Regions from separate parts of the Streptomyces sp. NPDC056600 genome, predicted to be linked through region 2. Evidence: riboswitches for the same ligand, from Rfam matches in the RefSeq annotation. Region 2 holds a riboswitch; the other holds the start of a gene.

Region 1 (14,668 bases), on a different contig from region 2:
CGACTCCGCCTCCGCCCTGCGGGCGGGCGAGCGGCTGCGCGAGGACATCCGCGCGGTCACCGGACTCACCGGATCGGTGGGGCTCGCCGCGTCGAAGATGCTGGCGAAGATCGCCTCCGAGGAGGCCAAGCCGGACGGCCTGGTGCTGATCGAACCGGGGACGGAGCGGGAACTGCTGGCGCCGATGCCGGTGCGGACCCTGCCCGGCGTGGGGCCCGCCACCGGCGACCACCTGCGCCGCGCGGGCATCACCACCGTGGGGGAGCTCGCCGAGGCCGGTGAGGACGAGTTGGTGCGGCTGGTGGGCAAGGCCCACGGACAGGGCCTGTACGCCATGGCGCTGGCCCTCGACACCCGGCCGGTGGTGGCCGAGCGGGAGACCAAGTCGGTGTCCGTGGAGGACACCTACGACGTGGACATCCACGACCGGGTGCGGATCCAGGTGGAGGTCCGGCGGCTCGCCGACCGCTGCGTGCGCAGACTGCGCGACGGCGGCCACGCGGGGCGCACCATCCAGCTGAAGGTGCGGCGCTACGACTTCTCCACGCTGACCCGCTCGGAGACCCTGCGCGGTCCGACGGACGATGCCGCGGTGGTTCAGGAGGCGGCGGCGCGGCTGCTGGAGGGGGTCGACACGACCGGCGGGGTGCGCCTGCTGGGAGTCGGCGTCTCGGGCCTCGCCGACTTCACGCAGGAGGACCTCTTCGCCCAAGCCGCGCAGGCCGCGCAGGCCGCGCAGGCCGCGCAGGCAGCCGAGGCCGCGCAGGCCGCCCCTGCTGCCCGTGAGGCGCCCGCGGGGGAGGGTGCCGGAGGAGAGCGGAAGGCCGGCGGTTCCGCGGTCGAGGACGACGCGGCGTACCGGTCGCCGCCCGGGCGGGAGCCGTCGGTCGAGCGGCCGGCGCCGCGGTGGCCCGCCGGGCACGACGTACGGCACGCGGTGCACGGACACGGCTGGGTCCAGGGCAGCGGGCTGGGACGCGTCACGGTGCGCTTCGAGACGCCCACGTCACCGGCGCCCGGGAGGGTGCGGACCTTCGCGGTCGACGATCCCGAGCTGGAGCCCGCCGACCCGTTGCCCCTGGTCGAGGCGGAGCCCGAGGCGGCTGCCGGGGGTCAGGACGATGCCGCTTCGTCCGGGACCGGGGCGAGCCCGGCGAAACCGGTCGCGGCGGCCGCCGGTGGCGGGAAGGACGACGGGGCGTCCGGCTGAGACGGCGGCCCGCCGGCCCGGCCCGGCCGGACGGCGGCGAGGATCAGGCGTCCTCCTGGTCGGGCAGGTGGCCGAAGTCGCGGTCGGGGATCGCGGCGGGAGGCTCGACGTCGAAGCCGTAGTGACGGTAGAGGGAGAGTTCCTGCTCGGGGGAGAGGTGGCGGCCCACCCCGTAGCCGGGGGCGTCCTTGATGTGGGCGCGGCCGTAGGGGACGCGCAGCGCGCCCTCGACCAGTTCGCTCGTCTCCAGCGGGACGAAGACGTCGCGGCCGAAGAGCCCGGTCCGCACCGCCGCCCATTCGGGGGAACCGGTGGCGTCGTCGAGGTACACCTCGTCGACCGTGCCGATGCGGTTGCCGTCGCAGTCGAACGCCTTGCGGCCTATCAGGCTCCGGGGATCGATGTCTGTCCGCACGTTCCCTCCTTCTGGTCGCAGCTCGCTGACGCAGCACATCCGTCGGGACCACCAAAGTGCACTTTCCGGGCGGCGGCCACTCGAAAGCCCACTCCACAGCCTCGCTGGTAGGCTGGGCAGTGGCTGCTGACCCCGCGCGGGAGAGTCCTCCGAGAGTCTTCGGAGGCGCCGAAGGAGCAAATCCTCCCCGGAATCTCTCAGGCACACGTACCGCGCGGACGAGGTCACTCTGGAAAGCAGAGCGGCGCCGGTCCTCCGGATGTCCGCCGCTCTCACCGACGGTGAAAGCCGGGCGCCTCGGGCGGCCGGTGAAGCTCTCAGGTCGTGATGACAGAGGGGGAGGCCGTCGGGCACCCCACAGCCGTGGTGCCCCCCGAAGGTCGCGCAAGACCAGGAGGCCTCCGCCCATGACTGCCCCTCGCACCCCGCTCTCCCAGCTCGAGCAGGGCATCCCCTTCGAGCAGCGTCACATCGGCCCCGACGAGGGCTCCCGCGCCAAGATGCTGGCGCAGGTCGGCTACGGCTCGCTCGACGAGCTGACCGCCGCCGCGGTGCCCGACGTGATCAAGAACGCCGACGACCTCGACCTGCCGGGCGCGCGCACCGAGGCCGAGGTGCTGGCCGAACTGCGGGAGCTCGCCGACCGTAACCAGGTCCTCGCCCCGATGATCGGCCTGGGCTACCACGGCACCTTCACCCCGCCGGTGATCCTGCGCAACGTGATGGAGAACCCGGCCTGGTACACGGCGTACACGCCCTACCAGCCGGAGATCTCCCAGGGGCGGCTCGAGGCGCTGCTCAACTTCCAGACCATGGTCGCCGACCTGACGGGTCTGCCCACCTCCGGCGCCTCGCTGCTCGACGAGGGCACCGCGGCCGCCGAGGCCATGGCCCTGTCGCGCCGGGTCGGCAAGAAGAAGAACGGCCTGTTCCTGGTCGACGCCGACGCGCTGCCGCAGACCGTCGCCGTGATCGAGACCCGCGCCGAGCCGACCGGGGTCGAGGTCGTCGTCGCCGACCTCTCCCAGGGCATCCCCGCCGAGATCGCCGGCCGCGAGATCAACGGCGTGCTGATCCAGTACCCCGGCGCCTCCGGCGCGGTCCGCGACATCAAGCCGCTGATCGACCAGGCCCACGAGCTCGGCGCCGTCGTCACCGTCGCCGCCGACCTGCTCGCGCTGACCCTGCTGACCTCGCCGGGCGAGCTCGGCGCGGACATCGCCGTCGGCACCACCCAGCGCTTCGGCGTCCCGATGGGCTTCGGCGGCCCGCACGCCGGCTACATGGCCGTCCGTGAGCAGTTCGCCCGCAACCTGCCCGGCCGCCTCGTCGGCGTCTCGCAGGACGCCGACGGCAACAAGGCCTACCGCCTGGCGCTGCAGACCCGCGAGCAGCACATCCGCCGCGAGAAGGCCACCAGCAACATCTGCACCGCGCAGGTCCTGCTCGCCGTGATGGCCGGCATGTACGCCGTCTACCACGGCCCGGACGGTCTCAAGGGCATCGCCGAGCGCACCCACCGGTATGCCGACATCCTCGCCGCGGGCCTGAAGGCCGGCGGGGTGGAGATCGTCAACGAGGCATGGTTCGACACCGTCACCGCGCGGGTCGAGGGACGGGCCGCCGAGGTCGTCGAGGCCGCCCGCGAGCGGGGCGTCAACCTCCGCCTGGTCGACGCCGACCACCTCTCGGCCGCCTGCGACGAGACCACCGGCCGCGCCGAGCTGGAGGCCGTCTGGGCCGCCTTCGGTGTCGAGGGCGACGTCGAGGCGCTGGACGGCACGGCCGCCGACGGCCTGTCCGAGGGCCTGCTGCGCACGGACGTCTACCTCACCCACCCGGTGTTCCACCAGCACCGCTCCGAGACGGCCATGCTGCGCTACCTGCGCCGGCTCTCCGACCGCGACTACGCGCTCGACCGCGGCATGATCCCGCTGGGCTCCTGCACCATGAAGCTCAACGCCACCACCGAGATGGAGCCGGTCACCTGGCCCGAGTTCGGCGCGCTGCACCCCTTCGCCCCGGCCGAGCAGGCCGAGGGCTACCTGTCGCTCATCCGCGAGCTGGAGGAGCGCCTCGCCGAGGTCACCGGCTACGACAAGGTCTCCCTGCAGCCCAACGCCGGCTCCCAGGGCGAGCTGGCCGGTCTGCTCGCGGTCCGCGGCTACCACCGGGCCAACGGCGACCTGGACCGCACCGTCTGCCTGATCCCGTCCTCCGCGCACGGCACCAACGCCGCCAGCGCCGTGATGGCGGGCATGAAGGTCGTCGTGGTGAAGACCGCCGACGACGGTGAGATCGACGTCGACGACCTGCGGGCCAAGATCGAGAAGCACCGCGACCAGCTGTCGGTGCTGATGATCACCTACCCCTCGACGCACGGCGTCTTCGAGGAGCACGTGGCCGACATCTGCGCCCAGGTCCACGAGGCCGGCGGCCAGGTGTACGTCGACGGCGCCAACCTCAACGCGCTGGTCGGGCTCGCCAAGCCCGGTCACTTCGGCGGCGACGTCTCGCACCTCAACCTGCACAAGACCTTCTGCATCCCGCACGGCGGCGGCGGCCCCGGCGTCGGCCCGGTGGGCGTGCGCGCGCACCTCGCCCCGTACCTGCCGAACCACCCGCTCCAGCCCGCCGCCGGTCCGGAGACGGGCGTCGGCCCGATCTCGGCGGCTCCGTTCGGCTCCGCGGGCATCCTGCCCATCTCCTGGGCGTACGTCCGCCTGATGGGCGGCGAGGGCCTCAAGCGCGCCACCCAGGTCGCGGTCCTCGCGGCCAACTACGTCGCCAAGCGGCTCGAGCCGCACTACCCGGTGCTGTACACCGGTCCCGGCGGCCTGGTGGCGCACGAGTGCATCATCGACCTGCGCCCGCTGACCAAGGCCACCGGCGTCACGGTCGACGACGTGGCGAAGAGGCTCATCGACTACGGCTTCCACGCCCCGACGATGTCGTTCCCGGTCGCCGGCACGCTGATGATCGAGCCGACCGAGTCCGAGGACCTCGCCGAGCTCGACCGGTTCGTCGAAGCGATGATCGCCATCCGCGCGGAGATCGAGAAGGTCGGCGCCGGCGAGTGGCCGGCCGAGGACAACCCGCTGCGCAACGCCCCGCACACCGCGGCCACGCTGGCCGGCGAGTGGACGCACGCCTACGAGCGGGAGACGGCCGTCTTCCCGGGCGGCGTCTCCATGCCGGACAAGTACTGGCCGCCGGTGCGGCGCATCGACCAGGCGTTCGGCGACCGGAACCTGGTCTGCTCCTGCCCGCCGCTGGACGCGTACGACAACTGAGGGACCGGCTGTCCCTTCCCGCGCGGCGCCGAGCCGCGCGGGGTCAGGGCCGGTGGCGGTGCCGCCACCGGCCCTCCCGCTTTCCCGGCCGGGCTCAGACCGCGGTGGCGAACCGGTGCGGCGCGATGACGCGGCCGTCCGGCAGGAGCTCCCCGGTGTCCTCGAACAGCACGACTCCGTTGCACAGCAGGCTCCAGCCCTGCTCGGGGTGGTGCGCCACGAGGCGGGCGGACTCCCGGTCGGGGGAGTCGGCTGTCGGGCACGGCGGCTGGTGCTGGCACATGGTCGGGTTCTCTCGTTCTGTGGTGGACGCTTCGGCTTTCCTGTCACGGCTGTTCACGGCCGCCCCCCGTATGACGTCGTGCGGACAAGTTTCGCGCTCACGGCGGGCGTTCCGCAGGGTTTTCGCGGTACGCCCCCTCATCGGTTCAGGACGCACCGCCCGTGCGGTCGGTTCGTGCCCCGTGCGTAGATCTTCCGGGTGGTTCGAACGGGTGGTACGGGTCTGGTCACTTCGGGCCCGGCACGCGCCGCGCCCCCACGGCACGGGGGGCCGTGGGGGCGCGGCGCGTGGCGGTGGACGACGCTCAGGCGGCCGGGCGCAGGACCGGCGGCGGGCCCGCCGGGCCCACCCGGCGGGTGAGCAGCGGCAGCAGTTCCTCGACCCGGTGCGGACGGTGGCTGGCGATCCCCGGTGGGGCCGGGGCCAACGGGATCAGCAGGTCCAGGGCGTCGGGCAGCCCGGCCGCGGCGTCCGCCTCGGGGTCCGCGTGCAGCCAGAGCGTCAGCATGTACAGGCCCGGTACGGACAGCAGGCGGGGCTGGTACGGCTGTCCCGCCTCCTCGGCCTGACGCAGGGCGCGTTCGGTCGACATGACGTAGGGGCCCTCGAAGAAGTGGGAGAAGGCCCAGCCCTCGGCCGTCTCCAGGGTCTCCGCGGCGGCCACGGCGTGGTCGCCGGAGCGGATCAGGAAGCGCCACCCGGCGAGCCGGACGACGGGCGTCCCGTCCGCCGTGATTCTGTCCAGGACATGGACCGGCAACGGCAGTTCGGGGTTGAGGGGCCCCTGGGCGCCGCGCAGGGACGGCGTTCGGGGATCACGGACGGCGGCGGGTGTGCCGAGGGCCGCCAGTACGGTGCGCAGGGCGGCGGGCGGTGCCGGAGGGACATGCAGCGGCATGGTGGGTCGCCTCTCTTTCGACAGGCACGGTGGCGCGCGGGCGAGGGGTGGGGCGGGCGCTGTCTGCTGCCAGCTCGAGGGGGTCGGAGAGCCGCGCCGGACCGGTCGGATCACCCGGACCGGGCCGGCCCGATGTCACCTTCGGTGACGGGGCGCACGATCGTGGGCGCACGTGCTTCTCCGCCTCGTTTGCGCAGTTTATACGACCCGTGTTCACGGAGTGTTTCCGCTAGCTGTTTTCCATGTGAACGGCAAGTATTGTTCGCGCCGGAAATCCGTCGGGTTATGTTCCGATTTCCAGGACGCTTCCACGGGGTGACCTCGGGCGACGCCCGAAGCGGGGTCGGCCGGTTTTCGACGGCGTTTTCCCGGGCTTCCGGAACGCCGGAAACCAGGCCCTGGCGCATGCCGTGCGAATGTGCCGAATGGCGCTGGAGGTCAGCCTAACGGTCGGCGGGTCCTCATGGGGACGTTATCGATCGGCCAGGGCGGGCATCATCAGTTGCGGACCGGACGAAGACCCGGGCGACAGACAGACGGACACCGGCCGCACAGGCGGCCACCCATCCGAGGAGGACGCAGCGATGGGGGAGAAGGTCGAGGCAGGGTCGTTCGACCTGTCCGATCGCCAGCGCTACCGGGACAAGCTCCAGCGGTGCCTGGCGGGTCTCGAGCGGTTGCTGAAGGAGAGGCAGTTCGACCGGCCCAAGAATCTCATGGGCCTGGAGATCGAACTCAATCTCGCGGGATCCGACGGCATGCCGCGAATGATGAATGCGGAGGTGCTGGAACGGATCGCCAGCCGTGATTTCCAGACCGAACTCGCGATGTTCAACCTCGAGGTCAACATCGAACCGCACCGGCTCGGCGGGCAGGTATTCGACCAGCTCGCGGAGGAGCTGCGGACATCATTGGCATATGCCCACCGAAAGGCGGGGGAGGTCGACGCCGGGATCGTGATGATCGGCATCCTGCCGACGCTCGAGCGGGACGATCTCATCTCCGCCAACATTTCCGACGTCGATCGTTACACGCTTCTCAACGACCAGATCGTCTCAGCGCGCGGGGAGGACTTCGCGCTCGAGATCGACGGGGTCGAGAAGCTCACCACCACGGCGCGTTCCATCACTCCGGAGGCCGCCTGCACCTCGGTGCAACTGCATCTGCAGGTGACCCCCGAGCGGTTCCCCGACGTGTGGAACGCGGCGCAGGCGATCTCCGCGGCGCAGATCGCGGTGGGCGCCAACTCGCCGTTCCTGTTCGGCAAGGAGCTGTGGCGGGAGTCGCGGCCGCCGCTGTTCCAGCAGTCGACGGACACCCGGCCGCCGGAGCTCCAGGCGCAGGGCGTGCGGCCGCGGACCTGGTTCGGCGAACGATGGGTCTCCTCGGCGGTCGACCTGTTCGAGGAGAACCTGACGTACTTCCCGGCGCTGCTGCCGATCCTGGACGACGAGGACCCGATGGAGGTGCTCGACGCCGGAGGCACGCCCAAGCTCGGCGAGATGGTGCTGCACAACGGCACGGTGTACCGGTGGAACCGGCCGGTGTACGACGTCGCCGACGGGACGGCGCACCTGCGGGTGGAGAACCGGGTGCTGCCGGCCGGGCCGACGGTGATCGACGTGGTGGCCAACGCCGCGTTCTACTACGGGCTGGTGCGCGCCCTCGCCGAGGAGTCGCGACCGGTGTGGACGCGGCTGCCGTTCGAGTCGGCGGCGGCCAACTTCGAGGCGGCCTGCCGCTACGGGATCGACGCGCGGTTCGAGTGGCCGCGGCGGGGACGCATGGGCGGCACGCAGCAGGTCGAGGCGGTCACCCTGGTGCTCGAGGAGCTGCTGCCGCTGGCGCACGCGGGTCTCGAGGCATGGGGGATCGAACCGGCCGACCGCGAGCTGTACCTCGGAGTGATCGAGGAACGGTGCCGCCGGAGGGTGAACGGCGCCTCCTGGCAGGCGGCGGTGTTCCACACGGCCCTCGAGCGCGGGATGTCGCGGCAGGAGGCGCTGGCCGCGATGACCCGCCGGTACGCGCAGCTCCAGTGGGAGGGACAGCCGGTCCACACCTGGCCGCTGGGCCTGCCGGAGCCCGGGGAGGGGTAGGTCCCACCCCCGCCGCGCCGCCCACCCGTCGCGCCACCCACGCGCCGCCCCCCTGACGCCGCCCCCGGGCCGCGTCAGGGGGGCGGCGCGTCGGCGTGTCGTCGGGGCTCTGGCAAGCTGTGGGGCCTGTGGTGCGTGCGGACGGAGGCGCGGGTGACGGGGACGACGGGGACGGGGTCCGGGATCGGGGTCGAGACGGTGCCGCGGCGGATGCTGCGGGACGAGACGTTGCTGGTGCTCGCCGTCTCCCTCGGCGCGAGCGCCGTGGCGGCGGTCATCAGCTTCGTCGGGTCGCTGACCCGGCCCGGCGGCCTGAAGGACCAGGCGGCCACCCTCAACGCGTCCGCGGCGCCCGGTCGCCCCTGGCTGGACCTCGCCTGGCAGCTGTTCGGCATCGCCTCCGCGCTCGTCCCCGTGCTGCTGGTCGCCCACTTCCTCACCCGTGAGGGCGGGAGCCTGCGGACCCTCGGCCTCGACCGCACCCGACCGTGGCAGGACCTCGGGCGCGGCGCCGCCGTCGCCGCGGTGATCGGCAGCACGGGCATCGCCTTCTACCTGGCGGCGCGGGGCCTCGGCTTCAACCTCACCGTGGTGCCCGAGGCGCTGCCGGAGGTCTGGTGGAAGTTCCCCGTGCTGATCCTCTCCGCCGCGCAGAACGCGGTGGTGGAGGAGGTCATCGTGCTGGGCTACCTGCTGCACCGGCTGCGCGGCCTCGGCTGGAGCCCGGGCGCCGCGCTGGCCGCCGGCTCGGTGCTGCGCGGGAGTTACCACCTGTACCAGGGCATCGGCGGCTTCATCGGCAACATGGTCATGGGCGTCGTGTTCGTGCTGCTGTACCGGCGGTGGGGCAGGGTGGGACCGCTGGTGGCGGCCCACACGCTGCTCGACGTCGGCGCGTTCGTCGGGTACGCGCTGCTCGCCGGGCGGGTGGACTGGCTGCCCACCGCCTGACCCGCCCGGTCAGGGGGCGGGTGCGAGGAGCTCGCCCTCGACGACGGTGACGGCCCGCCCGGTCAGCAGGGTCCGGTCGCCGCGTACCTCGGTGCGCACCAGGCCCGAACGGGCCGACGCCTGGAGGCCGGTGAGGTCCGGGCGGCCCAGGCGCTCCGCCCAGAAGGGGGCGAGGGCGGTGTGGGCGCTGCCGGTCACCGGGTCCTCGTCGATGCCGACCCTGGGGAAGAAGCACCGAGAGACGAAGTCGTGGCCGGCGGCCGGGTCCGCGGGGCGGGTCGTCGCGATGACGCCGCGCTCCGAACAGCGGGCCAGCGTCTTGAAGTCGGGGCTCAGCGCGAGGAGGGTGCGTTCGTCGGCGACCTCGACCAGCAGGTCGCCCACGTCCGGGCCGGTGTCCAGGACCGTCAGCGGCTCCGCGCCGAGGGCTTCGGCCAGCTCGGCCGGGGCCTTCGCCGGGGTCAGCGGGGCGGTCGGGAAGTCGAGGGTGATCCAGCCGTCCTTGGCCGGTGTCGCGGTCAGGACGCCGCTGAGCGTGGCGAACCGGACCGGCCCCTGGTGGGCGCCGGTGGTGTGCAGGACGTGCGCGGTGGCGAGGGTGGCGTGCCCGCACATCCTCACCTCGGTGGCCGGGGTGAACCAGCGCAGGGCCCAGTCCGCCTCGCCGCCGCCGGGCAGCGGGTGGGCGAAGGCGGTTTCCGCCTGGTTCATCTCCAGCGCGACGTTCTGCAGCCAGGCGTCGTCGGGGAAGGCGTCGAGCAGGAGGACCCCGGCGGGGTTCCCTGCGAACGGGCGGTCGGTGAAGGCGTCGACGAGTCGGATACGCATGCCAGGACGTTAGCCGGGCCCCGGCGGGGTGCGACAAGGCCAATCGCGGGCGGGTGGACCCGGTGGCGCCGGGCCGCCGGGTCCACGGGGGCACGGGCAGGGCCCCGCCCGAGGCGTGAGACAGCAGCCATCGAGGATGACGGTGCTGTCACCTGCTGTCATCATGTGTCGGTGCGTGACTCAGGAATCGGTGTGGTGCGGTCCGGGAAGGGCGCGGGACTCACTCTCGCCGTCCTGTCCGCGGTGACCTTCGGCGGATCGGGTGTGGCGGCGAAACCGCTGATCGAGGCGGGGCTCGCCCCGCTGGAGGTGGTCTGGCTGCGGATCACCGGGGCGGCCCTGGTGCTGCTGCCGGTGGCCTGGCGGCACCGGGACCTGCTGCGGCGACGGCCCCTGATGCTGCTCGGCTTCGGCATGTTCGCCGTGGCGGGCGTCCAGGCCGCGTACTTCGCGGCGATCTCACGGGTCCCGGTCGGCGTGGCCATGCTGGTGGAGTACCTGGCGCCCGCGCTGGTGCTCGGCTGGGTGCGGTTCGTGCAGCGGCGTCAGGTCGCCCGCGCGGCCGCGCTGGGCGTCGCGCTGGCGGTGGCGGGACTCGCCTGCGTGGTGGAGATCTGGTCGGGGCTCGGCTTCGACCCCCTCGGCCTGCTCCTGGCGTTCGGGGCGGCCTGCTGCCAGGTCGCCTACTTCGTCCTCGCCGACCACGGATCCGACGGGGAGCGCGAGGCGCCCGACCCGCTCGGCATGATCGCCTTCGGGCTGCTCGTGGGCTGCCTGGCGATCACCCTGCCGGCGCGGCCGTGGGCGATGGACTGGCAGGTGCTGACCGGGACCGTCGACATGAACGGCGCCGCGGTGCGGGCGTGGGTGCTGGTGGGGTGGATCGTCCTCGTCTCCACGGTGCTCGCCTACCTCACCGGCGTGCTCTCGGTACGGCGGCTGTCGCCGGCGGTCGCGGGCGTGGTCGCCTGCCTCGAGGCCGTGGTGGCCTCCGCGGCGGCCTGGCTGCTGCTCGGCGAGAACCTGGGGGCGGTGCAGATCGCGGGCGGCGTGCTGGTGCTGGTCGGCGCGTTGATCGCCCAGTCGTCCGCCCCGGCCACGCCGGCGGCGGAGCCGGTGGCCGGCGGGACCGGGACGGTCGCCGCCGCCACCGAACCCGAGGCGAGGGTCGGGGACGCCGGGCGGCCCTGAGGTCCGTCCGCGGTGACTCCGTGACGTCGGCGTGCCCTGCTGTCCGGCCGCGCGGTGACCGGGGGGTCGGGCCGTGGAGGAACGGGGCCCTCCACGGCCCTCGGGGGGCAGGCCGGCACGGCCGCGATGTCAGGCCAGCACGGCCGCGATGTGGGGCGGCAGTTCCGCGCCGGGGACCAGGGCCTCGTCGGGGAGCGGGGCCTCGTAGCCCTTGCGGAGGGGGAGGACGCCCGCCCAGTGGGGGAGGCCCAGGTCCTCGGGTTCGTCGTTGACGCCGCCGGTGCGGATCTTGGCGGAGACCTCGGTCAGGTCCACCCGCACCACGGCCGTGGCGGCCAGCTCCTTCTTGTTCGCGGGACGGCTCTGCGCCGAGCGGCCCGGGACCACGTGGTCGACCAGGGCGTCGAGCGCCGCGCGCCGCTCCTCGGGGTCGGTGACCTGGTGGGCCGTGCCGTGCACCACCACCGAGCGGTAGTTGACCGAGTGGTGGAAGGCCGAGCGGGCCAGGACCACGCCGTCGACATGGGTGACCGTCACGCAGACCGGCATCCCCGGCTCCTCGCCGTGCGCCTCCCCGGCGCCCCGCATCGGGCGCGAACCGGTGGAGCCGTGCAGGTAGAGCCGCTCGCCGACCCGCGCGTAGATCGTCGGCAGCACCACCGGGGCGTCACCGCGGACGAATCCGAGGTGGCAGACCCAGCCCTCGTCGAGGATCGCGTGCACCACGTCCTTGTCGTACGAGGCGCGCTGCGGCGCCCGGGTCGGGACGGTGCGCTCGGTGGGCGTGTACTGCTCCCCCTGCATGGCGTTCTCCATTGTACTAGTGCATAATGTTCTTTGTGCTAGGAGAATATAGGATCGCAGGTCGTCGCGCCACGGAGATCGCCGCCGACGTCGAACAGGCGGTGAGCGCCGGGGTGCTCCAGCCTGGTCAACAGCTCCCGCCCATGCGGGAGTTGGCCGAGGAACTCGGGGTCAATCCGAACACCGTGGCCGCCGCCTACCGGACCCTGCGGGAGCGCGGGGTGATCGAGACGGCGGGCCGCAAGGGGAGCCGGGTCCTGCCCAGGCCCGCCACCACCGGTCGCGACGCGATCGACGTGCTGGTGCCGGAGGGGGCGCGCGACGTCTCCCGGGGCAACCCGGACCCCGCGCTGCTGCCGCCGCTCGCTCCCGCCTTCGCGGCGGCCGCGGCGCTGGCCGACCGGGCGCCCGTGCTCTACGGGGACGACCCGCTCGACCCCGATCTGGTGCGCCTCGCCCGCGCGGACCTCGCCGCCGACGGGGTGCCGGACGGACCGGTCGCCGTGACCTCCGGCGCACTCGACGCGATGGAGCGGGTGCTGGTCGCCCATCTCCGGCCCGGCGACGCGGTCGCCGTCGAGGACCCGGGCTGGGGCAGTGTGTTCGACCTGGTTCCGGCCCTCGGGCTGCGGGCGGTGTCCGTCGGCGTGGACGACGAGGGACCGCTTCCGCAGGACGTGCGGCGCGCCCTGGAGGACGGCGCCCGGGCGCTGGTCGTGACCGCCCGGGCGCAGAACCCCACCGGTGCGGCGGTGGGCGCGGCACGTGCCGGGGAGCTGCGGGAGGTGCTCGGGCGGCACCCGCGGACGCTGCTGATCGAGGACGACCACGGGCACGGCATGGTCGACCTGCCGCTGCACCCGCTGGCCGGGGTCACCAGCTCCTGGGCGTTCGTCCGCTCCGCGGCCAAGACCTACGGGCCGGACCTGCGGCTCGCGGTGCTCACCGGTGACGCGGTCACCGTCGACCGGGTACGCGGACGCCAGCGGCTGGGCCCCGGGTGGGTGAGTCGGCTGACGCAGCGGGCGGCGGTGGAGCTGTGGACCGGCGGCGCGGTGGACCGGGCGGCCGTCGCGGAGTCCTACGGGCGGCGGCGAAGGGCGCTGATCGGTGAGCTCGCCCGCTGCGGGGTCGAGGCGCACGGACGCAGCGGCATGAACGTGTGGATCCCGGTCTCCGACGAGACGGGCGCGGTGGCGGGACTGCTGCAGGCCGGGTGGGCGGTGGCGCCGGGGGCCCGCTTCCGGACGGTCGCCGGGCCGGCGATCCGGGTGACCGTCTCCACGCTCGAGGAGGCAGACATGCCGGAACTGGCCCGCGCCGTGGCCCGCGTCCTGAACGGCGACACGACGCGGGGATACGTCTGATGCCCGTCCCCGCTCCGGCGCCTCCGGCGACCGTGGGCCGGCGAGGACACCGGGCCGGTTCCCCTGGCCTCGTAGCATCGCCGCCATGATGAACCTCGAACGCCTGCGGGTGCTGGACGCCCTCGCGCGGCACGGGACCGTGGGCGGGGCGGCCGAGGCGTTGCACGTGACGACCTCGGCGGTCTCCCAGCAACTGGCCAAGCTGGAGCGGGAGACCGGGGAGAGACTGCTGGCCCGGCACGGCCGCGGAGTGCGGCTCACCGACGCGGGGCTGCTGCTGGCCGGGCACGCGGCGCGGATCCTCGCCCAGGCGGAGCGGGCGCGCGCCGAACTCGAGGCGCGGCGCGGGACCGTGGCGGGCGAGCTGCGGGTGGCGGCGTTCCCGACCGCCGCCCGGGGCCTGCTGCCGGGCGCCCTGGCGGCGCTGCGGGCCCGGCACCCCGGGCTGCGGGTGCGGTCCTGGGAGGTCGACCCCGGGGCGGCGGTGGTGGGGGTGGCCCGCGGCGACCACGACCTCGCGGTGGTGCTCGACTGGCACGACCGGCCGCTGGCCGTCCCGGAAGGGCTGCGGACGGCCTCGCTGCTCGACGACCCCGCCGAGGCGGCGCTCCCCGCCGGGCACCGGCTCGCGGGCACGGTCGAGATCGACCTCGCGGAACTCGCCGGCGAGGAGTGGATCACCTGGGGAACGGGGGAGTTCTGCCACGAGTGGCTGCTGGCCACGCTGCGGGCGCGTGGCGTGGAGCCGGACATCGCCCACCGGGCGCCCGAGACGCACACCCAACTCGCCCTGGTGGCCGCCGGTCTGGGCGTCTGCGTGGTGCCGGCGCTGGGGCGCGAGCCGGTGCCGGCCGGCGTGGTGACGGTTCCGCTGCGGCCGCGGGTCTCCCGTCACGTCTACGCGGTCTGGCGGGGCGACGCGGACCGGCGGCCGGCCATCGGCGCGATCGTCGGCGCACTCCGCGCGCAGGGCGCTCGGGGCGGGGGAGCCGTGCCTGCGTAGGACGGGGGAGCCGGCCGCCAAGTCCTCTGCCCCCGCCCGCGAGTTCAGCCCCGGGGGAGCTTGCGGAAGTCCCAGGAGGCGACGGCCTCGGGGGTGAGGCGGATCCACGCGTGGCGGTGATCGTGCGGAAGCGCCTCCAGACCGAAGTACTTCCGCGCGAACAGGGCTTCCACCCTCTCGAGTTCGGGGAACGGCTCGCCGACGCGCGGGATCTCGCCGACGAACTCGGCCGTGCCGGAGAGCTCCGCGCCGCGCAACTCGCCGTACTCGTCACCTGAGTCGACCACCACCGCGACCCGGAGGTCCTTGCGCAGGTCGGCCCAACG
Region 2 (14,668 bases):
CGAGCCCGACGGGGCGGGCGCGCCCGGTCGCGGGTCGGCCGCGCATCCCGCCGCCCCGAGGGCCACGGCCAGCGCGGCGGCCACCAGTCGCCCGCGCACGGATCCCGCGGGTCGGCCCACCGCCCCCCTGCGCATGGCTCCCGCGGGTCGGCTCACCGCCCCCCTGCGCACGGCTCCCGCGGATCGGCCCACGATCGTCCCCTCCCTCGCCGCCCCGCGAGGAGCGGCACCCCGGCCGCCCCCTCCCCGGAGCGGCCTCAGGCGGGTGAGCCTAGCCGTGCCCGACCGGCCGCCCGACGCCCGGTCAGCACTCGATGATGTTGACCGCGAGCCCGCCCCGCGCCGTCTCCTTGTACTTGACCGACATGTCCGCGCCGGTCTCCTTCATGGTCTTGATGACCTTGTCGAGGGAGACCTTGTGCGAGCCGTCGCCCCGCAGCGCCATCTTCGCGGCGGTCACGGCCTTCACCGCGGCCATGCCGTTGCGCTCGATGCAGGGGATCTGGACCAGGCCGCCGACCGGGTCGCAGGTGAGGCCCAGGTTGTGCTCCATGCCGATCTCGGCGGCGTTCTCGACCTGCTCGGGGGAGCCGCCCATCACCTCGGCGAGCGCGCCCGCGGCCATCGAGCAGGCGGAGCCGACCTCGCCCTGGCAGCCGACCTCGGCGCCGGAGATGGAGGCGTTCTCCTTGAAGAGCATGCCGATCGCGCCGGCCGCGAGGAGGAAGCGCACCACGCCGTCCTCGTCCGCGCCCGGGACGAAGTTCAGGTAGTAGTGCAGGACGGCGGGGACGATGCCGGCCGCGCCGTTGGTGGGGGCGGTGACGACCCGGCCGCCGGCCGCGTTCTCCTCGTTGACCGCCATGGCGTACAGGGTGATCCACTCCATGGAGTGGGCCAGCGGGTCGCCGGCCGCGCGCAGCTGGCGGGCGGTGACGGCGGCCCGGCGGCGGACCTTGAGGCCGCCGGGGAGGATGCCCTCGCGGGACATGCCGCGGTCGACGCACTGGCGCATCACCCGCCAGATGTCGAGCAGGCCGCCGCGGATCTCCTCCTCGGTACGCCAGGCCTTCTCGTTCTCCAGCATCAGGGAGGAGACGGACAGCCCGGTCTCCTTGGTGAGGCGCAGCAGCTCGTCACCGGTGCGGAACGGGTACTTCAGCACCGTGTCGTCCAGCTTCACGCGGTCCGCGCCGACGGCCTCCTCGTCGACGACGAAGCCGCCGCCGACCGAGTAGTAGGTCTTGTGGAGCAGCTGGGCGCCCGCGTGGTCGTAGGCCGCGACCGTCATGCCGTTGGCGTGGTACGGCAGGGCCTCGCGGCGGTGCAGCACCAGGTCGGCGTCGAAGTCGAAGGGGATCTCCTGCTCGCCGAGCAGGCGCAGAGTGCCGGTCTGCCTGATCTTCTCGACGCGCTCGTCGGCGGACTCGACGTCGACCGTGCGGGGCGAGTCGCCCTCCAGCCCGAGCAGCACCGCCTTGGGGGTGCCGTGTCCGTGGCCGGTGGCGCCGAGCGAACCGTAGAGCTCGCAGCGGACGGAGGCGGTGGCCTCCAGCAGGTCCTCGTTGCGCAGACGGGCGGCGAACATGCGTGCGGCGCGCATCGGGCCCACGGTGTGGGAGCTCGACGGGCCGATGCCTATCGAGAACAGGTCGAAGACCGAGACGGCCACGTCGACTCCTCATTGAATCGTTGGCTGGCGGTACAGGTGCACGGGACGTGCGGGGGAAGGGCGCGGGGGCGCCGCGCCCACCGGGTGATGGTGGACGGACGCCCCCGAGACGTACAGGAATCGTACGGAACACCCCAGGTGGTACGAAAATCGTACCTACCGTGTCCGAGTGGTCACAGCGACGGGTAGAGCGGGTGCTTGGCGGCCAGCGCCTCCACCCGCACCCGCAGGGCGGTCGCGGTGTCGGCCGGGAACGGCGTCGGGGCCATGAGGGCCTCGGCGATCACGTCCGCGACCTCGGCGAAGTCCTCCGCGCCGAAGCCGCGGGTGGCCAGCGCCGGGGTGCCGACCCGCAGACCGGAGGTCACCATCGGCGGGCGCGGGTCGTTGGGGACCGCGTTCCGGTTGACGGTGATGCCGATCTCGTGGAGCCGGTCCTCGGCCTGCTGACCGTCCAGCTCCGAGTCGCGCAGGTCGACCAGGACCAGGTGGACGTCCGTGCCGCCGGACAGGACCGAGACCCCGGCCGCCGTCACGTCGCCCTGGACCAGGCGCTCGGCGAGGATCCGCGAACCCTCCAGCGTCCGGCGCTGGCGGTCCTGGAACTCCTCGGAGCCGGCGACCTTGAAGGCCACCGCCTTGGCGGCGATCACGTGCTCCAGCGGGCCGCCCTGCTGGCCGGGGAAGACCGCGGAGTTGATCTTCTTGGCCAGCTCGGCCGTGGAAAGGATCACACCGCCGCGCGGGCCGCCGAGCGTCTTGTGCGTCGTGGTGGTGACGACGTGCGCGTGCGGGACCGGGCTGGGGTGCAGGCCCGCGGCCACCAGGCCCGCGAAGTGCGACATGTCGACCATCAGGTACGCGCCGACCTCGTCCGCGATCCGGCGGAACGCGGCGAAGTCCAGCTGACGCGGGTAGGCGGACCAGCCGGCGATGATCAGCTTCGGCTGCGACTCCTTGGCCAGGCGCTCGACCTCGGCCATGTCGACCTGGCCGTCCTCGCCGACGTGGTACGGGACCACCTCGTAGAGCCGGCCGGAGAAGTTGATCTTCATGCCGTGGGTCAGGTGCCCGCCGTGGGCCAGGTTGAGGCCCATGATCGTGTCGCCCGGCTTCAGCAGCGCGTGCATCACGGCGGCGTTGGCCTGGGCCCCCGAGTGGGGCTGCACGTTGGCGTGCTCGGCGCCGAAGAGCTCCTTGAGACGGTCGATCGCGATCTGCTCGATCACGTCGACGTGCTTGCAGCCGCCGTAGTAGCGGCGGCCGGGGTAGCCCTCGGCGTACTTGTTGGTCAGCACCGAGCCCTGGGCCTCCATGACGGCGACCGGAGCGAAGTTCTCCGACGCGATCATCTCGAGGGTGGACTGCTGGCGCGCCAGCTCGGCGTCGATCGCCGCGGCGACGTCGGGGTCGAGCTGGTGCAGGGGAGTGTTCAGGGTCGACATCAGGCTCAGTTCCCGGCGAACTCGGTGTACTCGTCGGCCGTCAGCAGGTCGGTCGGCTCCTCGGAGAGGCGGACCTTGAAGAGCCAGCCGCCCTCGAAGGGCTCCGAGTTCACCAGGGACGGGTCGTTGACGACGTCCTCGTTGATCTCCGTGACCTCGCCGGACACCGGCGAGTAGAGGTCGGAGACCGACTTGGTCGACTCCAGCTCGCCGCAGGTCTCGCCCTCGGAGACGGACTCGCCGACCTCGGGAAGCTGGGCGTAGACGACGTCACCGAGGGCGTCGGCCGCGAACTTGGTGATGCCGATGGTGGCGACGCCGTCCTCGACGGGCGAGAGCCACTCGTGCTCCTTGCTGTAGCGCAGGTCCGTGGGGTTGCTCATGGCAGAGATTCTCCTGTACGCGGGGAGTTTCCGAAGGTCCGGAAGAACCGGGAAAGGGAGGAAAGGGGGGTGTCGGACGGGATGTGCGACGTGTGCGACGGAAAGGGTTACTTCTGGCGCTTGTAGAACGGCAGGGCCACGACCTCGTACGGCTCGTGGGTGCCCCGGATGTCCACGCCCACGCCGGCCGTGCCGGCGCCGGCGTACGCCGCGTCCACGTAGGCCATCGCGATCGGCTTGCCCAGGGTGGGGGAGGGGGCGCCGGAGGTGACCTCGCCGATCACCTCGCCGCCCGCGACCACGGAGTAGCCCGCACGGGGGACCCGGCGGCCCTCGGCGATCAGGCCGACCAGCTTGCGCGGCGGCTTCTGCTCCGCGCGGGCCGCGGCCGCGGCCAGCGCCTCGCGGCCCACGAAGTCACCTTCCTTCTCGAACTTCACGACCCGGCCGAGCCCGGCGTCGAAGGGCGTGAGCGAGGTGGAGAGCTCGTGGCCGTACAGCGGCATGCCGGCCTCCAGGCGCAGGGTGTCCCGGCAGGACAGGCCGCAGGGGATCAGCCCGGCGGGGGCGCCCGCCTCGGTCAGTGCCAGCCACACCTTCTCGGCGTGCTCGGGGGCGGTGAACAGCTCGAAGCCGTCCTCGCCGGTGTAACCCGTGCGGGCGATCAGCGCCGGCACGCCGGCCACGGTGCCCGGCAGGCCGGCGTAGTACTTCAGGCCGTCGAGGTCGGCGGTGGGGGCACCTCCCTGGTCGAGCGAAGTCGAGAGCTTGGGGGAGAGGGAGGCCAGGATGCCGGCGGAGGCGGGGCCCTGGACGGCGATCAGGGCGTAGGCGTCGCGGTCGTCGCGCACCTCGGCGTCGAAGCCGGCCGCCCGCTCGGTGAGCGCGTCCAGGACCACCTGGGCGTTGGAGGCGTTGGCGACGACCATGAAGACCGGGGAGCCGTCCTCGGCGTCGGCGAGGCGGTAGACGATCAGGTCGTCGAGGATGCCGCCGTCCTCCTGGCAGATCATCGTGTACCGGGCGCGGCCGGCGCCGACGGTGGCGATGTTGCCGACCAGGGCGAAGTTCAGCAGCTCGGCCGCCTGCGGCCCGGTGACCGTGATCTCACCCATGTGCGAGAGGTCGAAGAGGCCGGCGCCGGTGCGCACGGCGTTGTGCTCGTCGCGCTCGGAGCCGTACCGCAGCGGCATGTCCCAGCCGGCGAAGTCGGTCATGGTGGCGCCGAGCGAACGGTGCACGGCGTCGAGCGCGGTGTGGCGGAGGTCGGAACTGCTCATGGGCGGACTCCCGGTACGGGCGAGGACATGACGGTGGAGTGTTCCTCCCCATCTGTCATCGGAACCTGAGAGGTTCGCCATGAACGCCGGACGGGATGACGGTCCGGGGCCAGAGCTTGCACCGTGGGTGGGACCGCCCCGGGGGCGGACCGCTTTTCAGATGTGCCTCGCCCGCGCGGTGACTGGGCCTGAGAGATTCAAGGGAGGGACTTGCTCCTTCGGCGCCCGGGCCGACGCCACGTCCGAGAAGACATGGGTCCGGTCCCCGGGACTCTCCCGCGCGGATTCAAGCGGCCGGTATGCAGTTGACCCGCACATCATCGCACGGCCCTCCGGGGCCCTGGCGGACCCCCGTGTGTTGCGGGACTGTGGCGGGAACCGGGCGTAAATGAGACGACCGCGCATTACCTTCTCTTTACACTCGAGGGGGATGCTCCAGGTCCCGAACCTGAGGGGGAGGACGACCACGTGAAGAGGACGATCGCCGGCGCCGCGTACGCCGTGCCCGTGACCGGCCCCGGGGCGCGCCACCGGGCGCGCTCCTGGGCGGGCGAGCGGACGCGGACCGGGCGGGTGCGGACCGAGGGCGCGGACCGGCCGGGGTGCTGCGCGGCGGGGGAGACGGCCGCGGGAAGTGTCCGCGACCTGCGGGGCGGCCCCGGCGGCGTGGCCCGTGGCGCGGCCGGAGAGCGGCTGACCTTCGGGGCGAACGACGTGGTGGTGGTCACCGGGCTGCCGGGCAGCGGCAAGTCGACCATGATGCGGCGGGTGGTCGGAGAGGACGCCGTACGGGTCGACAGCCAGGACACCCGGGACCGCTGGGACGCCCGGATGCCCCGCTCGCTGCCCTACGCCGTCTACCGGCCGCTGGTGCGGCTCGACCACTACGCGGGCCTGCGGCGCGCCCTGCGCGGCCCGCGCCCGGTGGTGGTGCACGACTGCGGCACCCAGCGCTGGGTCCGCTCCTGGCTGGGGCGCGCGGCGCGGCGGCGCGGCGGGGCGATGCGCCTCGTGCTGCTCGACGTCAGCGCGGGCGAGGCCCTTCAGGGACAGCGGGCGCGGGGGCGCGGCGTCTCCCGGTACGCCTTCGCCCGGCACCGCAGGGCGGTCGGGCAGCTGCTCGCCGACGTCCGGGACCGGGGGCTGCTGCCGCGGGACTGCGGCTCGGCGGTGCTGCTGGACCGCTCCGCCGCGCGCTCGCTGCGGGGCATCGGGTTCGCCCCCGAACGGCCCGCGGCCGTCCCGTAGTCTGACCAACCGCAGTCCGGCCGGCCGTGGCGGGACGGACCGCGACGACGGCAGCGGACAGCGCAGAACCCCAGGCGGTAGGCATGAACTTCGCGGCGGACGAACAGGCCCGTGCGGGCGGATGGCCCGGCAACGAGCTGGAGGAGGTGCTGACGGCCTCGGCGGCCGCCCCGGCGTCCCCGGCCACCGGCGCCAGGGTGCTCGAGGTGCTCACCCGCAGCTTCGTGTGGATCCCGCTGCCCGAGGGCGGCGGCCGCGACAGCGTCAGCCTCGACCTGCCCACCGTCGACCTGGGCGGCCAGACCTTCGTGCCGGTCTTCAGTTCCCAGGAGCAGTTCCAGCGCGTGGTCGGCTCCCACATGTCGTTCACCATCGCCCCGGTCGTGGAGTTCGCCCGCGGCCTGCCGCCCGAGGTCGGCATCGTCGTCAACCCGGACGGCGCGGTGGGGCTGCCGCTGACCCCGGAGGCGGTCGCCGAACTGTGCCGCGCCGCCGGACCCGGCGGCGCCGGCAGCGGCGGCCGGGTCCGCCTCCGGGAGCCGGACTGGCAGGAGGACCCGGTCGACTTCCTGCGCGCCGCCTCCGAGGAGTTCGCCGCCCTCGGGGTGGTCGCGAGCGCCCGCCGCTGCCTGGCCGCGGTCGAGACGGCGGAGCCCGCGCTGTTCGTCGGCGTCGAACTCACCACCTGGGACGCCCCCTCCGGCGACGCCCGCGCCCTGCCGCTGGAGGCGCTGGGCCGCGCCCTGGGCCGCCACCCGGTGCCCTGGCCCGTCAACCTGGTGCTGCTGGACGCCGTGCCGGACCCGGTCTGCGACTACCTGCGCACCAAGGTGCGGCCGTTCTTCGGCGCCCTGTGACCGGGCGCCCTGACGGGGCAAATCGCCCGGGACCTCACGGCTCGGTCAAGGTGGTGTCTCTCACCCGGCTTAAGCTGGTTTCATAATCCCGGTCGAACACTCGCTGTCGGACATCGATGGGGCGGAACCAATGTCTTCGCGAAGGGCTGGTTGAGGTGAGCGCGTCGGGCACGGCCGCCGCCGGGCAGGTGGAGCAGATGCTGCGCCAGGTGACGCCCGGGCGCTATGACGCCTACGAGGCGCTGCTGCGCGCCCTCGCGAACCCGTCCGCCGGCCGGCTGTGGATGCTGCTGTGGCAGGGCCGGTCCGGCGCCCCCGACGCGCGCTACGGGAGCATGGAGGTCGACGGGTACTTCTACGTCCCCTGCGTGACCTCCGACCAGGAGCTGTCCGCCAGCGGCTGGACGCGCGGCTACGAGGTGACCGACGCCCTCGAGGCGGCCCGCGGCCTCTACCCCGACCACCACGGCCTGTGGCTCAACCCGCACGCCCCCGGCGGCGGGGTCGGCATCCCGTGGCTGGACCTGCGCCGGATCGTCGCCGGCCTCGACCGTCAGCCGGCCGGGCCGCTGCGGCTGTCCGAACCGGCCATCGAGGTGCCCCAGTTCTACGCCCTGCTGGTGCAGAACGCCCACCGCACCCCGGCGGTGCGGGCGCTGCGCCGCGCCTGGGTGCAGCCGGCGCTCGGCGCGCCCTACCTCGCCGTCGGCCTCGACGTGTACGAGACGTCGCCGGCGGCGGTGGAGTCGGTGCGGGCGATGATGAGCCAGTCGGTCGGCGTGGTGCCGGACGGGCTGGCCGTCTCCACGGTCGCCATGGCCGACGAACACGACCCGGTCGCGCTCTGGATGCGGGCCAACGCCCGTCCCTTCTACGACCGCGAGGCCCACGGGCCGGCCGGCTCGGGCCGCGGCGGGTACGGCTACCCGGCCGTGCGCTGACCGCCGCCGTTACCCTCGCCCCACCGTTCGTTCCCCTCGCTCCACCGTTCGACGCCCGTCGGCGTCGCCGTCGTCCGTCGCGACCCCCGTCGGCGTCTGCCGTGAGACAGCCGGGTGTTCGGCCCGTCGCCCGGACCGCCGGGCCCCGCGGCCGCGAGACGCCCGGCAACTCCCGCGCACGGCCAGGGAACCCGCACGTTCGTGCAGCTCGCGGGCGACATCCCGGACGTTTCCATCGTGTAACGCGGCCTCCGAACGGCCCACCGCTACAGGTGATTTGCCGGGTTCGTCAGCTGTTCAGATCTCAGCTAGGTATCACCACTATGCGGACTGTTCTCCTCGCGTAGAGCCCTGAGTAATGTTCGATCGGTCAGCAGGCACCCACCAGTGAACCCCGGAGTGGCCCCGTATGCGCATAGTCAAATCCCGCGTCGCTCGGGCGATAACGGCCGCCTTGGCGGTCGGAATGATCGCGTCGGCGTGCACCAGCGAGCGCGACAATGAAGGCTCCGGCGACGGCGCCAAGGACACCTTCGTCTTCGGCGCCCCGGGCGACCCGAGCTCGCTCGACCCGGCGCTCGCCAGCGACGGCGAGACGTTCCGTGTGACCCGCCAGGCCTTCGAGGCCCTGCTGGAGCACGAGTCCGGCGGCAGCAAGCTGGTGGGCGGCCTGGCGGAGACCTGGGAGAGCAACCCCGAGGGCACCGTCTGGACCTTCAACCTCCGCAAGGGCGTGAAGTTCCACGACGGCGAGGCGTTCAACGCCGCCGCGGTGTGCGCCAACTACGACCACTGGTTCAACTGGGCCGGCACCTACCAGTCCAGCGCGGTGTCCTACTACTGGCAGACCGTCATGGGCGGCTTCGCCAAGAACGAGGACAAGGAGGCCCCCGAGGCCAACTACAAGTCCTGCACCGCGAAGGACGAGAACACCGCCGTCATCGAGGTGAAGAAGCCGACCGCCAACCTCCCCGGCGGCTTCTCGCTGAACGCCCTGGCGATCCACTCGCCGAAGGCGATCAAGGAGTACGAGAAGCAGGACGCGACCGCCAAGGGCGACGCGATCACGTACCCCGAGTACAGCCAGAAGGCCGGCACGGTCGCCGGTACCGGCCCGTACAAGATCAAGGGCTGGAACAAGGGCAACAAGGAAGTCACCCTCGAGCGTTTCGACGACTACTGGGGCGACAAGGCCAAGGTCAAGAACATCGTCATCCGTACGCTGGACACCGAGGAGGGCCGTCGTCAGGCGCTCCAGGCCGGTGACATCGACGGCTACGACCTGGTCGCGCCCGCGGACGTGAAGACCCTCGAGAAGGAGGGCTACCAGGTCCCGACCCGTGGCGTCTTCAACCTCTTCTACGTGGGCATGTCCCAGGGGGCCGAGCCGGCCCTGAAGAAGAAGGAGGTCCGCCAGGCGATCGCGCACGCCGTCGACCGCGAGAACCTGGTCGCCACCCAGCTGCCCGAGGGCGGCAAGGTCGCCACGCAGTTCATGCCCGACACCATCGCGGGCTACTCGGACAAGGTCAAGCAGTACCCGTTCGACACCGCCAAGGCCAAGGACCTGCTGAAGAAGGCCGGGGAGGAGAAGCTCAAGATCGAGTTCTGCTACCCGACCGAGGTCACCCGCCCGTACATGCCTGCCCCGCAGGACCTGTTCGAGCTGATGAAGGCCGACCTGGAGAAGGCCGGCATCACCGTCACCCCGAAGCCGATGAAGTGGGCCCCGGACTACCTGGACGCCACCGAGGCCGGTTCCTGCGCGCTGCACATGCTCGGCTGGACCGGTGACTTCAACGACGGCTTCAACTTCATCGGCACCTGGTTCGCCGAGTACGACAAGCAGTGGGGCTTCAAGGACAAGAAGCTCTTCGAGACCGTCAACGCCGGTTCCACGCTGACCGGTGACGAGCGCACCGAGGCCTACAAGAAGGCCAACGAGGCGATCATGGAGTACCTGCCGGGTCTCCCCGTCTCCTCCTCGCCCCCGGCCATCGCGTTCGGCAAGAACGTCGTCCCGCCGAAGGTGTCGCCGCTGACGCAGGAGAACTTCGCCGAGGTCTCCTTCAAGTAAGCCGCGGTACCCAGGCACCGCATCCCCGCTCCGCCCGGCCGCCGCACCCAAGGCGGCCGGGCGGACGCGTCCATCAGGCAACACGTACGTCAGAAAGGGGCATGCGCGGTGCTGCGTCTCGTCGCACGAAGACTGCTCCAGCTCATACCCACGCTGCTGGGCCTGTCGGTCCTGCTCTTCATCTGGCTCAACCGGCTTCCCGGCGGCCCCGCCTCAGCGATCCTGGGCGAGCGCGCGACCGATGCCGAGGTCGCGAGAATCAACCGGCTGCTGGGCCTCGACCAGCCGCTCTACGTCCAGTACTGGCGCTTCCTCAAGCGCATCGTGGAGCTGGACCTGGGCACCTCGGTGCAGACCGGACAGCCGGTGTGGGACGAGTTCACCCTCCGCTTCCCGGCCACCGTCGAACTGTCGCTGCTGGCCATGCTGATCGCCGTCGCCGTCGGCGTTCCGCTCGGCTACCTCGCCGCCAAGCGGCGCGGCGGATGGCTGGACGTCAGCGCCGTCTCCGGCTCGCTGATCGGCATCTGCATCCCCGTCTTCTTCCTGGCCCTGCTGCTCAAGCAGGTCTTCGCCGTCCACCTGGGCTGGTTCCCCAGCTACGGCCGCCTCTCCACGGGTCTGAACGCCACCGACGTGACGGGGTTCGCCACCCTCGACGGCCTCCTCACCGGTGAGTTCGACGCCACCTGGGACGCGATCATGCACCTGGTGCTGCCCGCGCTGGCGCTCGCCTCCATCCCGCTCGCCGTGATCGTGCGCATGACCCGGGCCAGCGTCCTGGAGGTGCTCGGCGAGGACTACGTCCGCACCGCCGAGTCCAAGGGCCTGCACCCGAAGGTGGTGCGCGGCCGGCACGTGCTGCGCAACGCCATGCTGCCGGTCATCACCGCGGGTGGCCTGCTCACCGGTTCCCTGCTCTCGGGCGCCGTGCTGACCGAGACCGTCTTCTCCTTCAACGGCATCGGCCAGTTCATCCGCACCGCCATCGACGGCCGTGACTACCCCGTCCTGGTCGGCTTCATCATGTTCATCGCGATGACGTACGTCCTGATCAACCTGCTGGTGGACCTGGCGTACAGCCTCATCGATCCGAGAGTGCGGGTGCACTGACCGTGAGTATGACCAAGACCGAGAAGATCCAGCGGCTCGCGGAGCTCACCGCCCGGGACGAGACCACCAGCGGCGCCAGCCTCTGGAAGGAGGCGCTGCGCCGGCTGCGGGGCAGCAAGATGGCGCTCATCGGCGGCGCGATCATTCTGCTCTTCCTGATCGTCGCCGTGGTCGGCCCGTGGGTCGCCCCGTTCTCGCCCACCGCCCAGACCTGGCGCAGCGAGGTCTTCCCGAACCAGGGCAGGTTCGTCAACCCGCGGGCCGAGAACTGGTTCGGCCTCGACCACCTCGGCCGCGACCTGTTCTCGCGCTTCCTGGTCGGCGCGCGGCAGACCCTGCTGGTCGGTGTGGTCTCCACGCTGATCGGCCTGATCGTCGGCGCGCTCATCGGCGGGGTCTCCGGCGCCGCGGCCACGCTCGGCGGGGACGCCGGCCGCCGCTTCGACTCGGTGATCATGCGCTTCATCGACATGATGCTGGCGCTGCCGTCGCTGCTGCTCGCCGTGTCCGTCGCCGCCGTGATGGGCCAGTCCCTGACCACGGTGATGATCGCGGTCGGCGTCGTGCAGGTGCCGATCTTCGCCCGGCTGCTGCGCGGCTCGATGCTCGCGCAGGGCGGCGCCGACTACGTGCTGGCCGCCCGTGCCCTCGGCATCCGCAAGCGCCGGATCGTGCTCACGCAGATCGTGCCGAACTCCCTGAGCCCGGTGATCGTGCAGACGACCCTCACCCTGGCCACCGCGATCATCGAGGCCGCCGCCCTGTCCTACCTGGGTCTCGGCAACCCCGACCCCGCGGTCCCCGAGTGGGGCGTGATGCTCTCGACGGCGCAGCGTTTCTTCGACAACGCGCCGCTCATGGCGGTCTTCCCGGCCGTCGGCATCATCATCACCGCCCTCGGCTTCACCCTGCTCGGTGAGTCCATGCGGGAAGCCCTCGACCCGAAGCTGCGAGGCTGAACCACCATGCCACTTCTCTCAGTCGACGAACTGACGGTCACGTTCACCGGAGCGCACGGCCGCAGGACGAACCGCGCGGTCGACGGCGTCTCCTTCCAGGTCGACCAGGGTCAGGTCGTGGGCCTGGTGGGCGAGTCCGGCTGCGGCAAGTCGGTCACCTCGCTCGCCCTGATGGGCCTGCTGCCCTCCAAGGGCGTCGAGCTGGGCGGCCGCGCCGACCTCGACGGCGACAACCTGCTCACCATGAGCCGCGGCAAGCTGCGCGACCTGCGCGGCCGGCGGATGGCCATGATCTTCCAGGACCCGCTGTCCTCGCTGAACCCGGTGATCCCGATCGGCGTGCAGGTCACCGAGATCCTGGAGCGGCACCGCGGTCTGAAGGGCGAGGCGGCCCGCAAGCGCGCCGCCGAGCTGCTCGACCGGGTCGGCATCCCCGACCCGACCCGGCGGCTCAAGGAGTTCCCGCACCAGTTGTCCGGCGGCATGCGGCAGCGCGCCATGATCGCCATGGCCGTCGCCTGCGCCCCCGAGCTGCTGATCGCCGACGAGCCGACCACCGCGCTCGACGTGACCATCCAGGCGCAGATCCTGGAACTGCTCAAGGAACTGGTCGACCAGGAGGGCACCGCCCTGCTGATGATCACCCACGACCTGGGCGTGGTCGCCGGCCTGTGCGACCAGGTCAACGTGCTCTACGCGGGCCGGGTCGTCGAGTCCGCGGCCCGCCGCGAGCTGTTCGCCCACCCGTCGCACCCGTACGCCAACGGGCTGCTGGGCTCCATCCCGCGCCTGGACGCCCCCCGCGGCGAGCCGCTCACCCCGGTCCGCGGCTCCATCAACGACCGGATCGCCTGGACCGACGGCTGCGCCTTCGCGCCCCGCTGCGACCGCTACGAGCTGGACTGCCTCGGCGGCGCCCCCGGCCTGCGCGAGCCCCGGGCCGCCGGTCACCAGGTGCGGTGCGTGCACCCCGTGGTGCACGGCAACGGCGAATCCGACGATCTCCGGACCGAGGAGGTCCCCGCATGAGCCTGCTCGAACTCGACGGAGTGAAGGTCCACTTCCCCGTCAAGAAGGGCGTGATCTTCGACCGCGTGGTGGGCCATGTGCACGCCGTGGACGGGGTGTCCCTGAAGGTGGAGGCCGGGCAGACCTACGGCCTGGTCGGTGAGTCGGGCTGCGGCAAGACCACCCTCGGCCGGGCCGTGCTGCGGCTGGTCGACATCACCGAGGGCGAGGTCGTGCTCGACGGCACCGACCTCGCCAAGCTGCCGCCGGAGGAGATGCGCCGCTTCCGCAGCCGGCTCCAGATGGTGTTCCAGGACCCGCTGGGCTCCCTCAACCCGCGGCAGAACATCGAGTCGATCCTCTCCGAGGGCATGGCCGCCCACGGCATCGGCGCGAGCCGCGAGGAGCGGCGGGAGAAGATCAAGGCCATCCTGACCAAGGTCGGCCTGCCCGCCGACGCGCTCTCCCGCTACCCGCACGAGTTCTCCGGCGGCCAGCGCCAGCGCATCGGCATCGCCCGCGCGCTGGTCCTCGAGCCCGACGTGATCATCTGCGACGAGCCGGTGTCCGCACTGGACGTGTCCATCCAGGCCCAGGTGATCAACCTCCTGGAGGACCTGCAGGAGGAGCTGGGCCTGACCTACCTGGTCATCGCCCACGACCTCGCGGTGGTCCGGCACATCTCCGACGTGGTCGGCGTGATGTACCTGGGCGCGCTGGTCGAGGAGGCGTCGAGCGACGCGCTCTACGCCGAGCCGCGCCACCCGTACACCAAGGCGCTGATGTCGGCGGTGCCGGTGCCGGACCCGGAGGTCGAGGAGAAGCGGGAGCGCATCCTGCTCACCGGCGACCTGCCCTCCCCGGCCAACCCGCCCTCCGGCTGCCGCTTCCACACCCGGTGCCCCTGGGCGCGGGAGCGGTGCGCGACCGAGCGTCCCGAGCTGCTGGACACGGGCGACGGGCACCGGGTGGCCTGCCACTTCCAGGCGGAGATCGCCGCGGGCGAGCTGGAGCGGACCGGCGGCGAGGTGGTCGCGGCGGCGCGGCCCGAGGAGCCGGTGACGGCGCCGGTGCCGGCCCCGGCGACGGGTGACGAGCCGGGCTCCGCGCCGGACGCGCCGGACGCGCCGGACGCGGGGGTCGTCGGCACGAAGTGAGCCGTGAGCCGGGCCGGTGATCCGGCCTGCGGTTCAAGGGGGACGGCGTCCACGGGGCGCCGTCCCCCTTCGTGTGTCCGGTCCACGTCCCCGGTTCACTGGTCCGGGGACGTCAACCGGGGACGCAAACTGGGGACGTGACGCATTGAACTCCAGGCATCTCGCATGCTGGACCTTCCAATGCAAGGTCGATGGCGGACACCAGGCACAATGTCGAGGTGTACCCGCAACTGTTCAGCCCGGGCGTCCAGCACACGCTCGAACTGGTCGGCATCTTCGTCTTCGCCATATCCGGCGCGCTGCTCGCCGTGCGCAAGAACTTCGACGTCTTCGGCATGGCCGTGCTCGCCGAGGTCACCGCGCTCGGCGGAGGGCTCATCCGTGACGTGGTGATCGGCGCCGTGCCGCCGGTCGCCTTCACCGACCTGGGCTTCTTCCTCACGCCGCTGGCGGCCACCGCCCTGGTCTTCTTCCTCCACCCCCAGGTGGAGCGCATCCAGACCGCGGTGAACGTCTTCGACGCGGCGG

The links. Region 2 has a riboswitch for glycine ahead of gcvT (glycine cleavage system aminomethyltransferase GcvT). Riboswitches for the same ligand answer to the same signal wherever they lie in the genome.
Region 1: another riboswitch for glycine. It lies ahead of gcvP (aminomethyl-transferring glycine dehydrogenase); the one in region 2 lies ahead of gcvT (glycine cleavage system aminomethyltransferase GcvT).

The regions. Positions count from the first base shown of each region.
Region 1 covers NZ_JBHTVQ010000053.1:421-15,088, forward strand. The annotation lists gene ACFRAV_RS23775 (DNA polymerase IV) at 1-1,210, shown strand, start outside; gene ACFRAV_RS23780 (PRC-barrel domain-containing protein) at 1,254-1,625, opposite strand; glycine riboswitch at 1,753-1,848, shown strand; gene gcvP (aminomethyl-transferring glycine dehydrogenase) at 2,033-4,918, shown strand; gene ACFRAV_RS23790 (DUF5999 family protein) at 5,013-5,201, opposite strand; gene ACFRAV_RS23795 (hypothetical protein) at 5,506-6,099, opposite strand; gene ACFRAV_RS23800 (glutamate--cysteine ligase) at 6,684-8,198, shown strand; gene ACFRAV_RS23805 (CPBP family intramembrane glutamic endopeptidase) at 8,409-9,149, shown strand; gene ACFRAV_RS23810 (PhzF family phenazine biosynthesis protein) at 9,159-9,977, opposite strand; gene ACFRAV_RS23815 (DMT family transporter) at 10,143-11,168, shown strand; gene ACFRAV_RS23820 (pyridoxamine 5'-phosphate oxidase family protein) at 11,298-11,984, opposite strand; gene ACFRAV_RS23825 (aminotransferase class I/II-fold pyridoxal phosphate-dependent enzyme) at 12,008-13,339, shown strand; gene ACFRAV_RS23830 (LysR family transcriptional regulator) at 13,425-14,342, shown strand; gene ACFRAV_RS23835 (pyridoxamine 5'-phosphate oxidase family protein) at 14,387-14,668, opposite strand, start outside.
Region 2 covers NZ_JBHTVQ010000011.1:61,404-76,071, reverse strand. The annotation lists gene ACFRAV_RS08695 (hypothetical protein) at 1-99, opposite strand, end outside; gene ACFRAV_RS08690 (L-serine ammonia-lyase) at 305-1,672, opposite strand; gene glyA (serine hydroxymethyltransferase) at 1,846-3,117, opposite strand; gene gcvH (glycine cleavage system protein GcvH) at 3,123-3,500, opposite strand; gene gcvT (glycine cleavage system aminomethyltransferase GcvT) at 3,608-4,780, opposite strand; glycine riboswitch at 4,947-5,069, opposite strand; gene ACFRAV_RS08670 (AAA family ATPase) at 5,354-6,028, shown strand; gene ACFRAV_RS08665 (enhanced serine sensitivity protein SseB) at 6,112-6,885, shown strand; gene ACFRAV_RS08660 (enhanced serine sensitivity protein SseB C-terminal domain-containing protein) at 7,041-7,826, shown strand; gene ACFRAV_RS08655 (ABC transporter substrate-binding protein) at 8,236-9,903, shown strand; gene ACFRAV_RS08650 (ABC transporter permease) at 10,012-11,016, shown strand; gene ACFRAV_RS08645 (ABC transporter permease) at 11,025-11,975, shown strand; gene ACFRAV_RS08640 (ABC transporter ATP-binding protein) at 11,982-13,004, shown strand; gene ACFRAV_RS08635 (ABC transporter ATP-binding protein) at 13,001-14,140, shown strand; gene ACFRAV_RS08630 (trimeric intracellular cation channel family protein) at 14,359-14,668, shown strand, end outside.